Regions from separate parts of the Kluyvera sp. STS39-E genome, predicted to be linked through region 2. Evidence: predicted binding sites of a transcription regulator. Region 2 holds the regulator's gene; each other region holds the start of a gene.
The links. Region 2 encodes Fur, which represses iron uptake genes when iron is present. Its sites were predicted from a motif close to ATAATAATGAGAACNACTATCAA; they were not measured.
Positions count from the first base shown of each region.

Region 1: zupT (zinc transporter ZupT) is a predicted target of Fur. The motif match lies at 4,761-4,783, and genes of this name have one in related genera.
Region 3: sufA (Fe-S cluster assembly scaffold SufA) is a predicted target of Fur. The motif match lies at 4,705-4,727, and genes of this name have one in related genera.

Region 1 is NZ_JBFQGA010000001.1:208,163-214,070, forward strand. Features, by position in the region: gene glnE (bifunctional [glutamate--ammonia ligase]-adenylyl-L-tyrosine phosphorylase/[glutamate--ammonia-ligase] adenylyltransferase) at 1-1,071, shown strand, start outside; gene hldE (bifunctional D-glycero-beta-D-manno-heptose-7-phosphate kinase/D-glycero-beta-D-manno-heptose 1-phosphate adenylyltransferase HldE) at 1,119-2,552, shown strand; gene AB4K05_RS00995 (accessory factor UbiK family protein) at 2,624-2,884, opposite strand; FMN riboswitch at 3,006-3,156, shown strand; gene ribB (3,4-dihydroxy-2-butanone-4-phosphate synthase) at 3,262-3,915, shown strand; gene zupT (zinc transporter ZupT) at 3,981-4,754, opposite strand; gene ygiD (4,5-DOPA dioxygenase extradiol) at 4,949-5,737, shown strand; gene AB4K05_RS01015 (glutathionylspermidine synthase family protein) at 5,741-5,908, opposite strand, start outside.
Region 2 is NZ_JBFQGA010000002.1:233,202-239,109, forward strand. Features, by position in the region: gene fldA (flavodoxin FldA) at 1-260, shown strand, start outside; gene fur (ferric iron uptake transcriptional regulator) at 557-1,009, shown strand; gene chiQ (ChiQ/YbfN family lipoprotein) at 1,127-1,462, opposite strand; gene chiP (chitoporin) at 1,513-2,919, opposite strand; gene glnS (glutamine--tRNA ligase) at 3,347-5,005, opposite strand; gene nagE (PTS N-acetyl glucosamine transporter subunit IIABC) at 5,193-5,908, opposite strand, start outside.
Region 3 is NZ_JBFQGA010000006.1:340,225-346,132, reverse strand. Features, by position in the region: gene sufS (cysteine desulfurase SufS) at 1-791, opposite strand, end outside; gene sufD (Fe-S cluster assembly protein SufD) at 791-2,062, opposite strand; gene sufC (Fe-S cluster assembly ATPase SufC) at 2,037-2,783, opposite strand; gene sufB (Fe-S cluster assembly protein SufB) at 2,801-4,288, opposite strand; gene sufA (Fe-S cluster assembly scaffold SufA) at 4,297-4,665, opposite strand; gene AB4K05_RS15665 (KTSC domain-containing protein) at 5,091-5,303, shown strand; gene AB4K05_RS15660 (phosphoribosyltransferase) at 5,372-5,890, shown strand.

The sequences.
Region 1 (5,908 bases), on a different contig from region 2:
ACCGATGCCTATCGTGATGAGTTGCGCCAGTATCTACTGCGCGTGCCGGAAGAAGATGAAGAGCAGCAGCTAGAAGCGCTGCGTCAGTTCAAGCAGGCGCAGCTTCTGCATATTGCGGCGGCAGATATCGCCGGCACGCTGCCGGTGATGAAGGTCAGCGACCATCTCACCTGGCTTGCGGAAGCGATGATCGATGCCGTCGTCCAGCAGGCATGGGTGCAAATGGTAGCGCGCTACGGCCAGCCAACGCATCTGCGTGAGCGTAATGGTCGTGGTTTTGCGGTTATTGGCTACGGCAAACTGGGCGGCTGGGAGCTGGGCTACAGCTCGGATCTGGACTTGGTGTTCCTCCACGACTGCCCGATGGATGCGATGACCGACGGCGAACGCGAAATCGATGGCCGTCAGTTCTATCTGCGTCTGGCGCAGCGCATTATGCATCTGTTCAGCACCCGTACTTCTTCGGGTATTTTGTATGAAGTCGATGCCCGCTTGCGTCCATCCGGCGCTGCGGGAATGCTCGTCACGACCGCTGAAGCGTTTGCTGACTATCAGCAAAATGAAGCATGGACCTGGGAACATCAGGCGCTGGTACGTGCCCGAGTGGTCTACGGCGATCCGCAGCTTCAGCAGCAGTTCGATGCTATTCGTCGACAAATTATGACCACCGCGCGTGATGGCGCAGTACTGCAAACTGAAGTTCGTGAAATGCGTGAGAAAATGCGCGCTCATCTTGGCAGCAAGCATCACGATCGTTTCGATATCAAAACCGATGCCGGTGGGATCACCGACATTGAATTTATTACCCAATATCTGGTGCTGCGCTACGCTCACGAAAAGCCAAAGTTGACCCGCTGGTCGGATAATGTGCGAATTCTCGAACTGCTGGCGCAAAACGACATTATGGATGAACAGGAAGCCCAGGCGCTGACCCGGGCTTACACCACGCTTCGCGATGCGCTACATCATCTGGCGTTGCAGGAACTGCCGGGAAATGTTGACCTGGCGAGCTTCACCCATGAACGTGAACTGGTCAGCGCCAGCTGGCTGAAGTGGCTGGTTCAACCGTGAAATGTGCTATTATCGCGCCAAAATTTTGATTCTCTTTGGAGACACGAATGAAAGTAACGCTGCCGGAATTTGAACGCGCAGGAGTGATGGTGGTTGGCGATGTCATGTTGGATCGCTACTGGTATGGCCCAACCAGCCGTATTTCCCCAGAAGCCCCGGTGCCCGTGGTGAAAGTGGAAACTATCGAAGAACGTCCTGGCGGCGCGGCGAACGTGGCGATGAACATTGCCTCCTTGGGCGCGGGTTCTCGTCTTGTCGGCCTGACCGGTATTGATGATGCGGCGCGGGCGTTGAATAAAGCGCTGGCCGACGTGAACGTCAAATGCGATTTTGTCTCCGTCCCAACACACCCGACCATCACCAAGCTGCGTGTGTTGTCGCGTAACCAGCAGCTGATCCGTCTCGATTTTGAAGAGGGTTTTGCTGGTGTCGATCCGCAGCCGCTGCATGATCGTATTCAAAGCGGTCTGCCGAACGTGGGTGCGCTGGTGCTTTCCGACTACGCCAAAGGGGCGCTGGAGAGCGTACAGCAGATGATTAAGCTGGCACGCCAGGCGAAAGTGCCGGTGCTTATCGATCCGAAAGGTACTGATTTCGAACGCTATCGCGGTGCGACGCTGCTGACGCCGAACCTTTCTGAGTTTGAAGCGGTAGTGGGCAAGTGTAAAACCGAAGAAGAACTGATTGAGCGCGGCATGCAGCTGATTGCCGATTTCGATCTTTCTGCGCTGTTAGTGACCCGCTCCGAGCAGGGTATGACGCTGCTGCAGCCGGGCAAAGCGCCGCTGCATCAGCCGACTCAGGCACAGGAAGTTTACGATGTGACCGGTGCTGGTGACACGGTGATTGGCGTGCTGGCAGCGACGCTTGCGTCCGGAAAAACCTTAGAAGAAGCCTGCTTCTTTGCCAACGCAGCGGCTGGTGTCGTGGTCGGTAAACTGGGGACTTCTACCGTTTCGCCAATCGAGCTGGAAAACGCCGTGCGCGGTCGTGCGGATACCGGTTTTGGGGTGATGAGCGAAGAAGAACTCAAACAAGCGGTTGCCGCTGCGCGTCGTCGCGGCGAGAAAGTGGTGATGACCAACGGCGTATTCGATATTTTGCACGCGGGTCACGTCTCTTATCTGGCAAATGCGCGCAAGCTGGGCGATCGCCTGATCGTCGCTGTGAATAGCGATGCTTCAACCAAACGCCTGAAAGGTGATTCTCGTCCGGTGAATCCATTGGATCAGCGCATGATCGTGCTGGGGGCGCTGGAGTCGGTCGACTGGGTGGTCTCGTTTGAAGAAGATACGCCGCAGCGTTTGATTGCGGGGATCTTGCCAGATCGTCTGGTTAAGGGCGGTGACTATAAGCCAGAACAGATTGCCGGCAGCGAAGAAGTGTGGGCGAACGGCGGTGAAGTGCTGGTGCTGAACTTTGAAGATGGTTGTTCAACGACCAATATTATCAAGAAAATTCAGAAAGATAGCGGGAAGTAACGCTTCGCGCTTCCCCTCACCCTAACCCTCTCCCTATGGGGGAGAGGGTCGGGATGAGGGGCTTTGTTTTTTTACGCTTTCTCGTCTGTAGCCGTACGGTTTTCCAGCTCGCTAATCCGCTGCTCCAGCAGTGCCAGCTTCTCGCGAGTACGCAGCAAAACCTGCGTCTGCACGTCAAACTCTTCGCGGCTAACCACATCAAGACGCGTCAGCTGTGACTGGATCACCTGACGAACTTTCTTCTCAATGTCATCACCAAACTCACGCAGGCCTTTCGGCATGGATTCATGTACCTGGCGTGCGATTTGCTCAATTTTTTTCGGATCGATCATCTGTGTTTCCCTGATTCTGTCGGCGTTATCGCTATTGTAGTGGCTTCTCCCGGTGCGATAAACCAGAATTGTTCGAAGCTAATGCATTGCCGAAGATAATCAATAGCGTTATAGTAAGTACGCTTATTCTCAGGGCGGGGCGAAATTCCCCACCGGCGGTAAATCAGCTACGGCTGAAAGCCCGCGAGCGCTTTCTGTGTACAACGGGAAGGTCAGCAGATCCGGTGTAATTCCGGGGCCGACGGTTAGAGTCCGGATGGGAGAGAGTAACGATCCAGCCGGGTTTGCGCCCGCTCGCGTTATCTATTGGCCGTTTATCGGCACTCCTAAGACTGCCCTGATTCTGGTAACCATAATTTTAATGAGGTTTTTTTACCATGAATCAGACGCTACTTTCCTCTTTTGGTACTTCTTTCGAACGCGTTGAAAACGCGCTGATTGCTCTGCGCGAAGGCCGCGGTGCGATGGTGCTGGACGACGAAGATCGCGAGAACGAAGGCGACATGATCTTTGCCGCCGAAAACATGACCGTTGAACAAATGGCGCTGACTATCCGTCACGGTAGCGGCATCGTTTGTCTGTGCTTGACCGATGAACGTCGTAAACAGCTGGAACTGCCGATGATGGTGGAAAACAACACCAGCGCCTACGGCACCGGCTTTACGGTCACCATCGAAGCGGCGCACGGTGTGACCACCGGCGTTTCTGCTGCTGACCGCCTGACTACCGTGCGTGCGGCGATTGCCGACAACGCAAAACCGTCAGACCTGAACCGTCCTGGCCACGTATTCCCGCTGCGCGCGCAGCCGGGCGGCGTCCTGACCCGCGGTGGCCATACCGAAGCGACTATCGATTTAGTGAGCTTGGCAGGTTTTAAACCAGCAGGCGTGCTGTGTGAACTGACCAATGACGATGGCACCATGGCGCGCGCGCCGGAGTGCATCAAGTTTGCGAAGGAACACAATATGGCGTTGGTAACTATCGAAGACTTAGTGGCCTACCGTCGTGAACACGAGCGTAAAGCGAGCTAATTAAGCTGCGATGCAGTATGACGAATTTAAAGCCCGGCCAGATGTGCCGGGCTTTTTTGTCGATATCAACCAATCCCCATCGCCTGTAATGCCACTAGGCTCAATCCCATCACCGACATTCCGCATAGCACGCCGTAGCTTGGGTTGTTGTTAGGATCGATCTCTTTTGCCAGCGGCATCAATTCATCTACCGACAGGGCAACCATAATTCCGGCCACGGCCGCCATGATCGACGCCATCAGTATTGGCGACACCATGCTGCCGAGAATGGCCCAGGCCAGCACGCCGCCGAGGATTTCCGCCATCCCTGAGATCCCGGCCCAGAATACCGCCTTACGCTTTGAACCTGTCGCCGCGTATACCGGCCCGGCGACAGCCAAGCCTTCAGGGATATTGTGCAACGCCACGGCGAGCGCGATACCAAACCCCAGTTCGAGATTGTTGCTGGCGGTGACGAAGGTAGCGATACCTTCTGGGAAGTTGTGCAAGCTGATGCCGAGCGTGAGCAGCACGGCCGTGCGTCGGATATTACGCGGCAGAGGCGGGTTGGTTTTCTGCATCAAATCTTGCGGATGGGCGTGCGGTAGCGCACGATCGAGCGCGAAGTAACCGAGCAACCCGACCACAAACATGCCGTAACCTAACACCGGTGACATGCCTTCAGTGCCCAACGCTGCAGGCAGCATTTCCATCAGCGAGATAAGCAGCATGATCCCGGCGGCGAAGCCGAGAGAAAACGCCAGCACCCGGTTTGACGGCTTTTGGCCAATGACGCCGAGAATGGCGCCAATAAATGTGGCAGCTCCTGCCAGTAATGTCAGAATCAGCGGTACCGACATCGCTTACTCCTTATGATAATGATTATCATTCATAATATTGAAATTCGTGATGGCTGGCGAGAGGCGACAGCATTCTTTACCTCATCCTTACATTCAAATTTTCTGAAGATCATCATCATGCTTATCTGAGTTTATCCTCACGGAAAACAGGTTAATGTGGTGTTATTCAATTATGCCTCTGAAAGGATAACATCATGTCTCGTAACCGAATGCCAGCACTGTTTTTAGGTCACGGTAGCCCGATGAACGTACTGGAAGATAACCTCTATACCCGTACTTGGCAGCACCTCGGTGAGACATTGCCTCGTCCGAAAGCGATTGTCGTCGTTTCCGCGCACTGGTTCACCCGTGGCACGGGCGTGACGGCGATGGAAACGCCAAAAACGATCCACGATTTCGGCGGTTTCCCGCAGGCATTGTACGACACGCATTACCCGGCTCCAGGCTCGCCTGAGTTAGCGCAAAAACTGGTTGAGCTACTGTCACCGGTTCCCGTCGCGCTGGATACGGAAGCTTGGGGTTTCGACCACGGGTCATGGGGCGTGCTGATTAAGATGTACCCGAACGCCGATATTCCGATGGTGCAGTTGAGTATTGATAGTACCAAACCAGCGGCATGGCATCTTGAGATGGGGAAAAAGCTGGCCAGCCTGCGCGATGAAGGCATTATGCTGGTGGCGAGTGGCAACGTGGTACATAACCTGCGTACCGCGAAATGGCACGGTGATTCCTCACCTTATCCGTGGGCGACGTCATTTAACGACTATGTTAAAGCGAATCTGAAATGGACAGGGCCGGTTGAACAGCATCCGTTGGTGAACTATCTAGCGCATGAAGGCGGCTCGCTCTCGAACCCAACGGCGGAGCACTTCCTGCCGCTGCTGTATGTCTTAGGCGCGTGGGATGGAGAAGAACCCATCACGATCCCGGTGGACGGTATCGAAATGGGCTCCTTAAGCATGCTATCGGTACTGATAGGCTAGCGATTACTCAACGAAAATGTGGGGATAGAAACGTGACAGATCCTGAGTGATCAGCGCTCTGTCCTCACGAATACCAATCCCAGCGGGCTGATCGTTGATAAGCCAGCTGCCGATCAGCATGTAGCTATCGCCAAACTTCGGCAACTGATAGAACTGTTGCACGATCATTCC
Region 2 (5,908 bases):
AGGAAGACTATGCAGAATATTTCTGTGATGCCCTGGGTACCATCCGTGACATTATTGAACCTCATGGCGCAACCATCGTCGGCCACTGGCCAACCGCCGGCTATCATTTTGAAGCGTCTAAGGGCCTTGCCGATGACGATCACTTCGTGGGCCTAGCCATTGACGAAGATCGCCAACCAGAGTTGACCGCAGAACGCGTTGAGAAATGGGTTAAGCAGGTTGCCGAAGAACTGCACTTGGATGAGATCAAAAACGCCTAATTGCGATAATGAGGTGTAATTATTGAATTGCACCTCATTAATAGGTAAAAGCAATTAAAATAATAGCTACATTTTTTTAACTTTTTATCGCATACCTGTACAATATCATCAGATTTGGCGCAGGTTCATCGCCCAGTTTGTCGATGATGCCTCGTTTTTGAAAGCTCAGCTTACCCGGGCCTTGCTGTTTTCATTTTGATAGGGCCATTCTATAATGAGACGCATTAATTCGGGTGCATTCTCTGTGAAACTTTCACTGATGGAAGTTAATCGTAAAGCAACAGGACAGATTCCGCATGACTGACAATAATACCGCATTAAAGAAGGCTGGCCTGAAAGTCACACTTCCACGGTTAAAGATTCTGGAAGTTCTTCAGGAACCTCATAACCACCATGTCAGCGCGGAAGACTTATACAAACGCCTGATCGACATGGGTGAAGAAATCGGTTTAGCCACGGTTTACCGCGTACTTAACCAGTTCGATGATGCTGGCATCGTGACCCGCCATAATTTTGAAGGCGGTAAATCCGTTTTCGAATTAACCCAACAGCATCACCACGATCACCTGATCTGCCTCGACTGCGGTAAAGTTATCGAGTTCAGCGATGATTCTATTGAAGCTCGCCAGCGTGAAATCGCCACTAAACATGGTATTCGCCTAACCAACCACAGCCTGTATCTGTACGGTCACTGTGCTGAAGGCGACTGCCGTGAAGATGAACACGCTCACGACGACGTCGCAAAATAACGACTCGCCGCTCGTCAAAAAGCCAGCCACCGTGTGCTGGTTTTTTTTTACCTTTCTTCAGCTACCCACATAAAAAAACCGCTGCAAGCAGCGGTTTTTTTCGTTCAGCAGACAACGTTACTTGTTCGACGTATTGTTGCTGCGGATCTCTTGCCAGATTTTATCGCATTTGCTTGCGACAGCTTGGTCATTACCCATTTTTCTAGCCTGAATGCACTGCTGGTAGTCCAACACACGCACGCTTTCCTGATTCGCGAACTGCTCGTGCTTCTTCTCTTGCTTCAGCACGTTTAATACGCTCTGGCAGGCCTCGATTTTCTCCGGGCTGCCTTCCGCCGTATTGATACAGGCGCTATAGGCATCTTTCAGTTTGCTATCTTCTTGCGGCGCAGGAGACTGCACACAGGCGCTAAGGCCAGCGGCCATCAGGGCGACAATAATCAATTTTTTCATGCAATGAGCCTCTTAGTGGCGGTAGTGGTTTCCCGCTACCGCCTCATGCATCAGAAAATAGTGAACGGTGCGATGACGATGAATTTCACGTCACGTTCGTCCTGGAAGATGTTGCCGTAACCGCCGCCCCAGCTTGGGATATCGGAGTGGTTGTCGTACTGAGTGAAGTGCAGTTTGAAGAGCGTACCCTTCGCGCGGCCTTCCTGTACGGTGTACATGGCATCAAGGCTATATGCAGATTCTTTGATGGTGTTGTTTTTGTTGTAGAACGCGTCTGGATTCATCTGCCAGGTCGCTGGTTTAGCATCCCATGCATAGACGTAAGACGCGCCCACTGCCCAACCAGGGAGATTCCAGTTTTTCAGGTCATACATGCCGCCGAAGAACACCGCTTTTTCGCCGTTGGCGTTGAAGTCAGAGCGGTTATCCCACCAGATATCCAGACGACCGTTAGAGGAAGCATAGGTTGGCGTCATACGCTGCAGGAAGTAACCCTGCTGGCCTTCAGCTTTAACCCAAGTCCCTTCCAGACGGAAATCGAACACCTCGTTAAGCTTGTAACCAAAGGTCAGTGCTTGCAGCCACGCGGTGCCATCATAAATATCGTTTACGCCGCGGTCGGTGACTTTGTCACGAGTACCGTAGAACTGATAGCTGGTCGTCAATGGGCCGCCAGGAATATCGAATTTGTAGCTCGCTTTGGCGAAGTACTGATCAACATAACCTTCTGCCTGACCAAATGCCGCTTCCAGCACCAGGTCATTTTTGAAATCGTATTTAGCACCGATAGAGTGCAGGTAGTCGACTTTGGTCTTCTTATCGTTCTGATAGAAGTTATCCATCTCCAGGTGCCAAGGCGCTTTGTACTCGTTGGTCCACATGTAGGAGAAGCTCAGAGCACCATTATCGCCGTAATCAAAGTTGGCACCCGCTTCAGCACCCTGATAGGTACCAGGCATGAAGCTCCAGTGTGGTGCCAGCAGGGTTTGACCGGTAGGCTGGATGTAACCTGCGCGAGCCCAAGTTGGACCGAGTTTGAATTTCGCGGCTGCTTTATACAGGCTGATACCGCTCTTATCACCGCTGTAGTCTTCGCTGTAACCCTTGTTTTTAGAAGAGAACGCGATTTCGTTTGGGTGGCCGCTTTCGGCGCTTTCGTTCATTTCAATTGCGGTGAACGCAGCGATATCGATACCGAACATATCGGCAGCATAGCCAGACTGGAAGTCGAGGTTGGCGTTCCAGGTGGAGTGAGACAGGTTGGTTTTATACTTGTCGTGATCGGTCACATCTTTACGGTCACGTTCACGTTGCCAGTAATAGATGCCGCCGGTTAATGATGAGTCGTCAATGAACCCTTCTGCTTTTGCATCCGGCGCCATTGTAAAGCCTGACAGTGCTGTCACACCGGCGATAGCCAGCGCCAGCGTACTACGTTTGCCACTAAACGTACGCATAGTTATATCCTCTTTGACTTTTAAAATGCCGCCGCAAAGCGAAGGCAAAAAATAAAACTTTAAAAAAAATGAACTTCTGGAAAATGATATTTCACTACACCGATAGACTATTTTTCGCGACGCGAATTATCAATCCTTTTCCGCAACAAGAGTGCAGGATTATGACAAAGCGCACATATTTGGTTTCAAGGTGTAACGAGGTGCGTTGTTAGCATCTCAGCGCTCCAACCCTTGTGTGGTCTGGTCTAAATGTTAATGAGACCGTTTACAGCGGAATTTTGAGAGAAGTTACCGGGCGGCATACGGAAATATCAGAGGTAAAATAATTGTATTAATTCGCTACGCGAAACTACAAAACTTAAACGAATGGCGGTGAGATAAAAAAAACGCCGCAAAAGCGGCGTCTTTACACAACAAGGGGCTGCTGTTAGCCAACCCAGGTATCACGTAAACCGACGGTGCGGTTAAATACCAGCTTGTCTGCTGTGCTGTAACGACTGTCGAGACAGAAGTAACCCTCACGCTCGAACTGGTAGGCTTTGCTCGCTTCAGCGGCCTGCAGAGACGGCTCACCGTAGCCTTGGGTGATAATCAGCGACTGAGGATTCATCACTGCCAGGAAGTCTTCTTCGGCACCTGGGTTTGGTACGCTGAACAGACGATCGTACAGACGGATTTCAATTGGCAGCGCGTGTGCGGCGCTAACCCAATGAATAACGCCCTTAACTTTACGGCCATCGGCCGGATCTTTGCTCAGGGTGTCAGCATCGTAGGTACAGAAGATAGTGGTAATATTGCCTTCGGCATCTTTCTCCACGCGCTCTGCTTTCACCACGTAGGCGTTACGCAGACGCACTTCTTTACCCATCACCAAGCGCTTGTACTGCTTGTTCGCTTCTTCACGGAAATCCGCGCGATCGATCCACAGTTCTGCACTGAATGGAACTTCACGGCTACCCATTTCCGGTTTGTTCGGATGGTTAGGCATGGAGACCATTTCGCCCTCGCCCTGCGGATAGTTTTCGATGACCAGCTTAACCGGATCGATAACTGCCATCGCACGCGGCGCGTTCTCGTTCAAATCTTCACGGATACAGGATTCCAGAGAAGCCATCTCAATGGTGTTGTCCTGTTTGGTCACGCCAATACGTTTGCAGAATTCACGGATAGCCGCTGCCGTGTAGCCACGACGGCGCAAACCGGAGATAGTCGGCATACGCGGATCGTCCCAACCTTCAACGTGCTTCTCGGTCACCAGCTGATTCAGCTTGCGCTTGGACATCACGGTGTATTCCAGATTCAGGCGCGAGAATTCGTACTGACGCGGGTGAACGGGAATCGTGATGTTGTCCAGCACCCAGTCGTACAGGCGACGGTTGTCCTGGAACTCCAGAGTACACAGTGAATGCGTAATCCCTTCCAGCGCATCGCTGATGCAGTGGGTGAAGTCGTACATCGGATAGATGCACCACTTGGTGCCGGTCTGGTGGTGATCGGCAAATTTAATACGGTACAGCACGGGATCGCGCATCACGACGAAAGAAGAGGCCATGTCGATTTTGGCACGCAGACAGGCTTTACCTTCTTCGAAACCACCGGCACGCATTTTTTCGAACAGCGCTAGGTTCTCTTCGACGCTGCGATCGCGGAACGGGCTATTTTTACCCGGCGCAGTCAGCGACCCGCGGTATTCGCGGATTTGCTCTGGCGTCAGTTCATCGACATACGCCAGACCTTTATTGATCAGTTCTACCGCATAGGCATGCAGCTGATCGAAGTAATCAGAGGAGTAGCGAACGTTGCCTGACCAGTGAAAACCTAACCACTCGACGTCATTTTTGATGGACTCAACGTATTCGATGTCTTCTTTTACCGGGTTGGTGTCATCGAAACGCAGGTTGCACTGGCCCTGATAGTCTTGCGCAATGCCGAAGTTCAGGCAGATAGATTTCGCATGGCCAATGTGCAGATAGCCATTTGGCTCTGGCGGAAAACGAGTATGCACCGTGTTGTGCTTACCGGTAGCCAGATCTTCGTCAATGATCTGACGAATAAAGTTAGTCGGGCGGGCTTCAGCCTCACTCATCGTAGATTCCTCAAAGCGTAAACAACGTATAACGGCATATGATCTTATAAGCCGGACGGACTGACAACCTTTAGTTACGCAAAAAACGTCTCAAACGAAAAGATTGGGGCAGATTGCTGCAAAAAAAAGCGGCGGAGGAATATCCCCCCGCCGCTCAAAGCATGTAGTCACGTTTACTCAGGAGCGATTACTTGCTTTTAATCTCATACAGTGGCGTTTGACCGGCAACCACATGACCTTCAGCCTTGATAACCAAGCCGCCGAAATCATCGCTATTGCTACAAACAACTGGGCTAATCATTGAGCGTGCGTTGGCGTTCAGGAAGTCCAGATCCATTTCCAGGATTGGCTGACCGGCAACCACTTCTGCACCCTCTTCAACCAGACGCTTGAAGCCTTTACCTTCCAGCACCACGGTATCGATACCCATATGGACAACGATCTCCGCGCCTTTGTCAGTTTCCAAACAGAACGCGTGGTTGGTGTTGAAGATTTTCACGATGGTCCCCGCTGCCGGAGAAACCACGGTTTTATCCGTTGGTTTTACCGCGATGCCGTCGCCCACTGCTTTGCTGGCGAACGCTTCATCAGGAACCTGCTCCAGCGCCACGATGTCGCCGGTAATCGGAGAAACCAGTGTTTCAACGGTCGTCGCGTTAGCCACGGCCTGCGGTTTTACCGCGGCGGTAGATGCGGCTGGAGCGTTGTCGGCGGCCGCTGCGGCAACCGGGCCACGCGCAACCACTTTCTTCATCGCATCGCCGATAGATTCAGCTTTTGCACCCACGATAACCTGGATGGTTTGCTTGTTCAGTTTCACCACGCCAGACGCGCCCAGACGTTTGCACACCGCATCGTTGACCTTCGCAGAGTCAGCAACGGTCAGACGCAGACGAGTGATAC
Region 3 (5,908 bases), on a different contig from region 2:
CCCTCTGTCAGGCTGACGGTAGCAATCATTGAGCCACCGCCTTCCCACGGCGGCATGGATTGAAGAACATCGGCTTTCACATATAACGCGCCAATGCCCGTCGGCCCATACAGCTTATGGCCGGAGAAAGCATAAAAGTCACAGTCCAGCGCCTGCACGTCCACCGACTGATGCATCACCGCCTGCGCCCCGTCCACCAGCACTTTAGCGCCGTGCTGATGCGCCAGCGTAATCAATTCAGCCAACGGGTTTTCAGTGCCCAGCACGTTGGACACCTGCGTGACCGCCAGCAGGCGGGTGCGTTCATCAAACAGCTGCGCTGCGGCATCGAGTTGCAACGTACCATCGGCATTTAACGGGATCACGCGAATCTCAGCACCGCTACGCGTGCAGAGCATCTGCCACGGCACAATATTGGCATGATGCTCCATCGCGGTGATCACGATGTTGTCACCCGCTTTGACGTTGTCGGTGCCCCAACTGTTGGCCACCAGATTTATTGCTTCGGTGGTGCCGCGCACAAAAACAATTTCTTCCGCGCTGGCGGCATTAAGAAAATGCGCCACCTTCTGGCGCACCTCTTCCATCCGCTGCGTGGCTTCGGCGCTTAGCGTATGGATCCCGCGGTGGACGGCCGCATAACCGTGACGATAAAAGGCGGCCTCCGCGTGGATCACCTGCTCGGGTTTCTGCGCGCTGGCGGCTGAGTCGAGATAGGCCAGCGGCTGGCCGTTAACCTCGCGCGCCAGCACGGGAAAATCACTACGCACCTGTTGTACGGAAAAGGTCATTATTTACCTCCAGACAGACGCTGCCCAATCCGCTCCAGCACGTGTAGCTTGAGCGGTTCTAAGGGAATAACGTCCGTTAATCCAGCGGCGAAGGCGTAGAGGATGATTTTTTTCGCCTCCTCCAGCGCGATGCCACGGGCACGCAGATAAAAGAGCTGTTCGTCATCGATTCGGCCAACGGTCGCACCATGGCTGCACTTCACATCATCCGCGTAAATTTCCAGCTGCGGCTTGGTATCAACCTCCGCCAAGCGCCCCAACAGCAGATTGTTATTAGTCATCTGCCCGTCGGTTTTAATGGCATGCGGTGCCACCGTGATCACGCCGTTAAAGACCGCACGACCTTTGTCGCTGACGATGGTTTTGTGCAACTGGCGGCTATCACAGTAGCCTTTGTTGTGCTCAAGCCAAGTACGTGTGTCGCACACTTCGTTATTGACCGGCATCGCCAAGCTGTTGATGCGCAGCGTGCTGTTTTCGTCATTCAGCTGCGTGCTGGTGTGATGACGCGTCACCGCCGCCCCCAGCAGGAAGCTATGGCTGAAGGCAGACGCGTCGCGCCCTAAGCGCAGATCGTTATGACCAAAATGGTAGCTCTGGGCATTTTCAAAGCCCAGTTTGAAATGCTGAAGCTGGGCGTTATCAGCCACCTCAGCGGTCAGGCGTGAGCCGGTAAAGTGGCGCGCGTCGTTCAGACTGACGTACTGCTCAATCACCGTCGCCTGCGCCCCGCTCTCTAGTTGCAGATGGTGGCGATAGTGCGCGGTGTTCATCTCATCGCTCGTCAGGCCGCGAGTGATATGCAGCAGCAATAGCGGTTTGGCGGGCCGTTGGTTACGGCGCACCTGAATATGGGTGACGCTGGTCGCCAGACTTTCGGTTAAATGCAGGAATATCTCACCGTGAACGGCTTCCGGCAGCGATTGTCGCTGGTTGTTGACCGTGACCTCAAAGCCGCTGTCTGAGAGTGAGTCGCTAAGCCGCGCATCGAACTGTCCGTCGACAAACACCAGACGCCAAGTATCTAGCGCCAACGCATGGGCATCGCACTCGGCCACCGTCAGCGCCGGGAGCGCCGGGGCAACAAAAGTACTGGTCAGCAGTTTATCCAGCGACGTGTATTTCCAGTCTTCGTCTTTACGCGAAGGCAGCCCCAGATCTTTAACCTGTTTAAGATGCGCGAGCGCCTGCGGCGACGCCTGTCCACCACGCGCTTGAAGTAACGCATGCCACTGCTGCAACGCGCTACTGCTGTTCGCTAAGCCAGCCATAGCCCTGCTCCTCCAGTTGTTTCACCAGAGTGAAGTCTCCGGATTTCACAATGCGTCCCTGATAAAGCACGTGCACAACATCAGGCTTGATGTAGTCCAGAATCCGCTGATAGTGGGTCACGATGATAAAGGCGCGCTTACCGTCACGCAGGGAGTTCACCCCTTCAGAGACAACTTTCAATGCATCGATATCCAGCCCGGAGTCCGTTTCATCAAGAATGCATAAAGATGGCTCCAGCACCGCCATCTGTAGGATATCATTGCGTTTTTTCTCACCACCGGAGAAACCGACGTTCACCGAACGGGTTAATAGATCCGGCGGCATTTTCAAAAGATCGATCTTAGCTTCCATTAGATCTTGGAAGTCGAAACGATCCAGCGGTTCCTGTCCGCGATGGGCGCGTACCGCGTTAAGCGCAGTTTGCAGGAAAAACTGGTTGCTGACGCCGGGGATCTCCACCGGATATTGAAAGGCCATAAAAATACCTTCGCCCGCACGTTCTTCCGGCGACATCGCCAGCAGGTCGTTACCGTTAAAGGTCACTTCACCGCCGGTCACGGTATAATCTTCACGCCCGGCAAGCGTGGCGGAGAGCGTACTTTTCCCCGAACCGTTCGGCCCCATGATGGCGTGGACTTCGCCCGGACGCACGTTCAGACTCACTCCACGAAGGATGGCCTTATCATCAACCGAGACCTGTAAATCTTTGATATTCAACATACCGTTTCCCTTAATACTTAACCGACGCTGTGTTCAAGGCTGATAGCCAGCAATTTTTGTGCTTCCACGGCAAACTCCAGCGGCAGTTCCGAGAAAACATCCTTACAAAAGCCATTCACAATCATCGAGATAGCATCATCTTCGCTAATCCCTCGTTGCAGGCAGTAAAACAGTTGGTCTTCACCAATACGTGAGGTGGTCGCCTCATGTTCTAGCGTGGCGCTGTTGTTGCGACATTCCACGTATGGGAAGGTATGGGCACCGCAGTCCGGGCCAATCAGCATTGAGTCGCACTGGGTAAAGTTACGTGCGTTGGTCGCGGTCGGCATGATTTTCACCAAGCCGCGGTAGCTGTTCTGGCTGTGTCCGGCGGAGATCCCTTTTGAGATAATGGTTGATTTGGTGTTTTTGCCGATGTGGATCATTTTGGTGCCGGTATCGGCCTGCTGATGACCGCTGGTCAGCGCCACCGAGAAAAATTCACCGACTGAGTTGTCGCCGCGCAGAATGCAGCTTGGGTATTTCCAAGTGATAGCCGAACCGGTTTCCGACTGCGTCCACGACATCTTGCTGTTTTCGCCTTCGCACAGCGCGCGTTTGGTGACAAAGTTGAGAATGCCGCCGCTGTTGCCGTCGCCGGGGAACCAGTTCTGCACGGTGGAATATTTCACTTCCGCATCTTTATGGATAATCACTTCCACGACCGCCGCATGGAGCTGGTAGCTGTCACGCACCGGGGCCGAGCAGCCTTCAATGTAACTGACGTAGCTGCCTTCATCGGCAATCAGAATGGTGCGTTCAAACTGACCGGTCTTTTCCGCGTTAATGCGAAAATAGGTTGATAGCTCCATCGGACAGCGCACGCCTTTCGGGATATAGATAAAGGTGCCATCTGAGGCAACGGCGGCGTTGAGCGCGGCAAAGAAGTTGTCGTTTTCCGGCACCACCGTGCCAAGGTAGCGCTTTACCAGCTCAGCATGTTCATGGATGGCTTCGCCAAAAGAGCAAAAAATCACGCCATGTTCGGCCAGCTTTTCTCGGTAGGTCGTCGCGACCGAAACGGAGTCAAAAATGGCGTCAACCGCCACCTCTTTTCCTTCTCGTACCGGGACACCCAGTTGGTTAAACGCGGCTTCGACCTCATCGGTCAAGAAGCTGCTCGTCCCTGCCTGCTGGTTCGCGCCGGGTTCCGAGGCGCAGGTATCGTCGCAGTTACCGCATGATGGCGCTGAGTAATAGCTGTAATCCTGGTAGTTTAAGCCTTCATAGTTGGCTTTCAGCCAGTGTGGTTCTTCCATTTCTAGCCAAGCGTGATAGGCCTTCAGGCGAAATTCCAACATCCACTCTGGTTCATTACGTCGTGCAGAAATCGCCCGCACAACGCTTTCGTTAATGCCCTGCGCCAATTCGTCGGTTTGTAGTTGGGTAAAGAACCCTTCTTTGTAATTCAGCGGGCCACCGGCCCAGCTCTGGACATCGTCAGTTGCTTCAGTATTACGAGACATAGTACCGCCTATACCCCAAAGCTTTCGCCGCAGCCGCATTCGTTTTGGGCTTTCGGGTTATGAAATTTGAACAGCTGGTTTAAACCTTCACGGACGTAATCCACTTCCGTACCGTCGATAAACGGCATCGCCTGCAGCGCCACAAACAGCTTCGCGCCGTCGGTTTCGAAAATGAGATCGTCCTTTTCAACCGACGTCACGGTGTCGAGCACGTAGCCAAAGCCAGCGCAGCCGGTTTGCTTCACGCCGAGCCGTAGACCAAGGATCTCGGGTTTGTTGCTGATTAACTGGTGAATATGCGCTGCTGCCGCTGGCGTAAGCGTTAAGCCGCGCCACGCAAAATCAGCAGGATTGAAAGTTTCTGACTGCAGTTCCATCGTTCCACCTCATGTTTTAGGCCACTAGGGCATAACACCATGTTAGTGATAATGATTATCACTTCAACCCCTGATCAGCAGGGGCTTTGCGCGAAAAAAGCCTTTTACTAAGCATAGACCCTGTGTGGTGGCTGGATAGGCTAAGCAAAAATTATGTAATTAACTGATAAATATTGGGATTGGGTGGCCTACAAGCGTGAAGATGGGCGTTTGTAAAGATGTGCTAAAAATGCCTATTTATCTGATAGATATTTTGCTGTTTTTGGCAAATACACTCCCACCCTCGCATGTCAGCGGTCCATCGGGATTTTTGTCCCATGAACAAATTTCCGCAGATAATTCTGCAGTAAGCGTTAAGATAACCGCTCAGCCGAGTTAGCCCGTCAGTCGGCGACTCAAAAGATGTAGGGAGCGATGGTATCAATATGCAGCGTCAGGACGTTTTATCATCAAGAATAAAATCAATTGGTTATGACGAAAAACATAAGCTTCTTGAAATAGAGTTTTTTACTTTAGGCATCTACCAGTATGTTGGTGTTCCGCTAAAAACTTACGCCACTTTTTTAAGCGTTAAATCCAAAGGACGTTTTTTTGACGGCGTTATTAAAGATAAATTTCTCTGCCGTAAGATAGGTTAAACACTCTTTGGGGTTCTACAGACCCGTTTTTTTACTCTCTGAATAGCACATCAGATTATGGAGTTCACATGGAAAATCAACATATTGGTGACGTCGTCCTTGATGAAAAAGCTATCGCCACAGGCGTAAGCAGCGTGGCGGCGCAACTGAACAACGATTTTACGGATGCCGTCGTGATTACCGTTGTTCCCGGCGGGATCCTCTATACCGCCGACCTCACCCGGCAGCTTAATTTTGATATCAGCATGGATTATATATCGTGCCCCCATACGCCAGGCGATCGTAACAACAACTCCAGCATCGTTTACCACCATAATATTGAGATTGCTGGCCGCCACATCATCATCATCGACGATGCTATCGAGTCTGGCGGCACCATGAAACGTCTAGTGGAATTCATTGCGCAAAACTATCAGCCCGCGTCTATTTCGATTGCCGTGCTGTTCGTCAAACCCGGCCGCGTTGAGATCCCCGTTAAACAATATTATGCCTACGAAATGGATAACGACGACCTGCTGATCGGTTATGGCATGCCGTGGGACAACAAATACCGCAACCGGCCGAATGTGGCCAAGCTTATCAAGTAACAACCTGCCGCCTCCGCA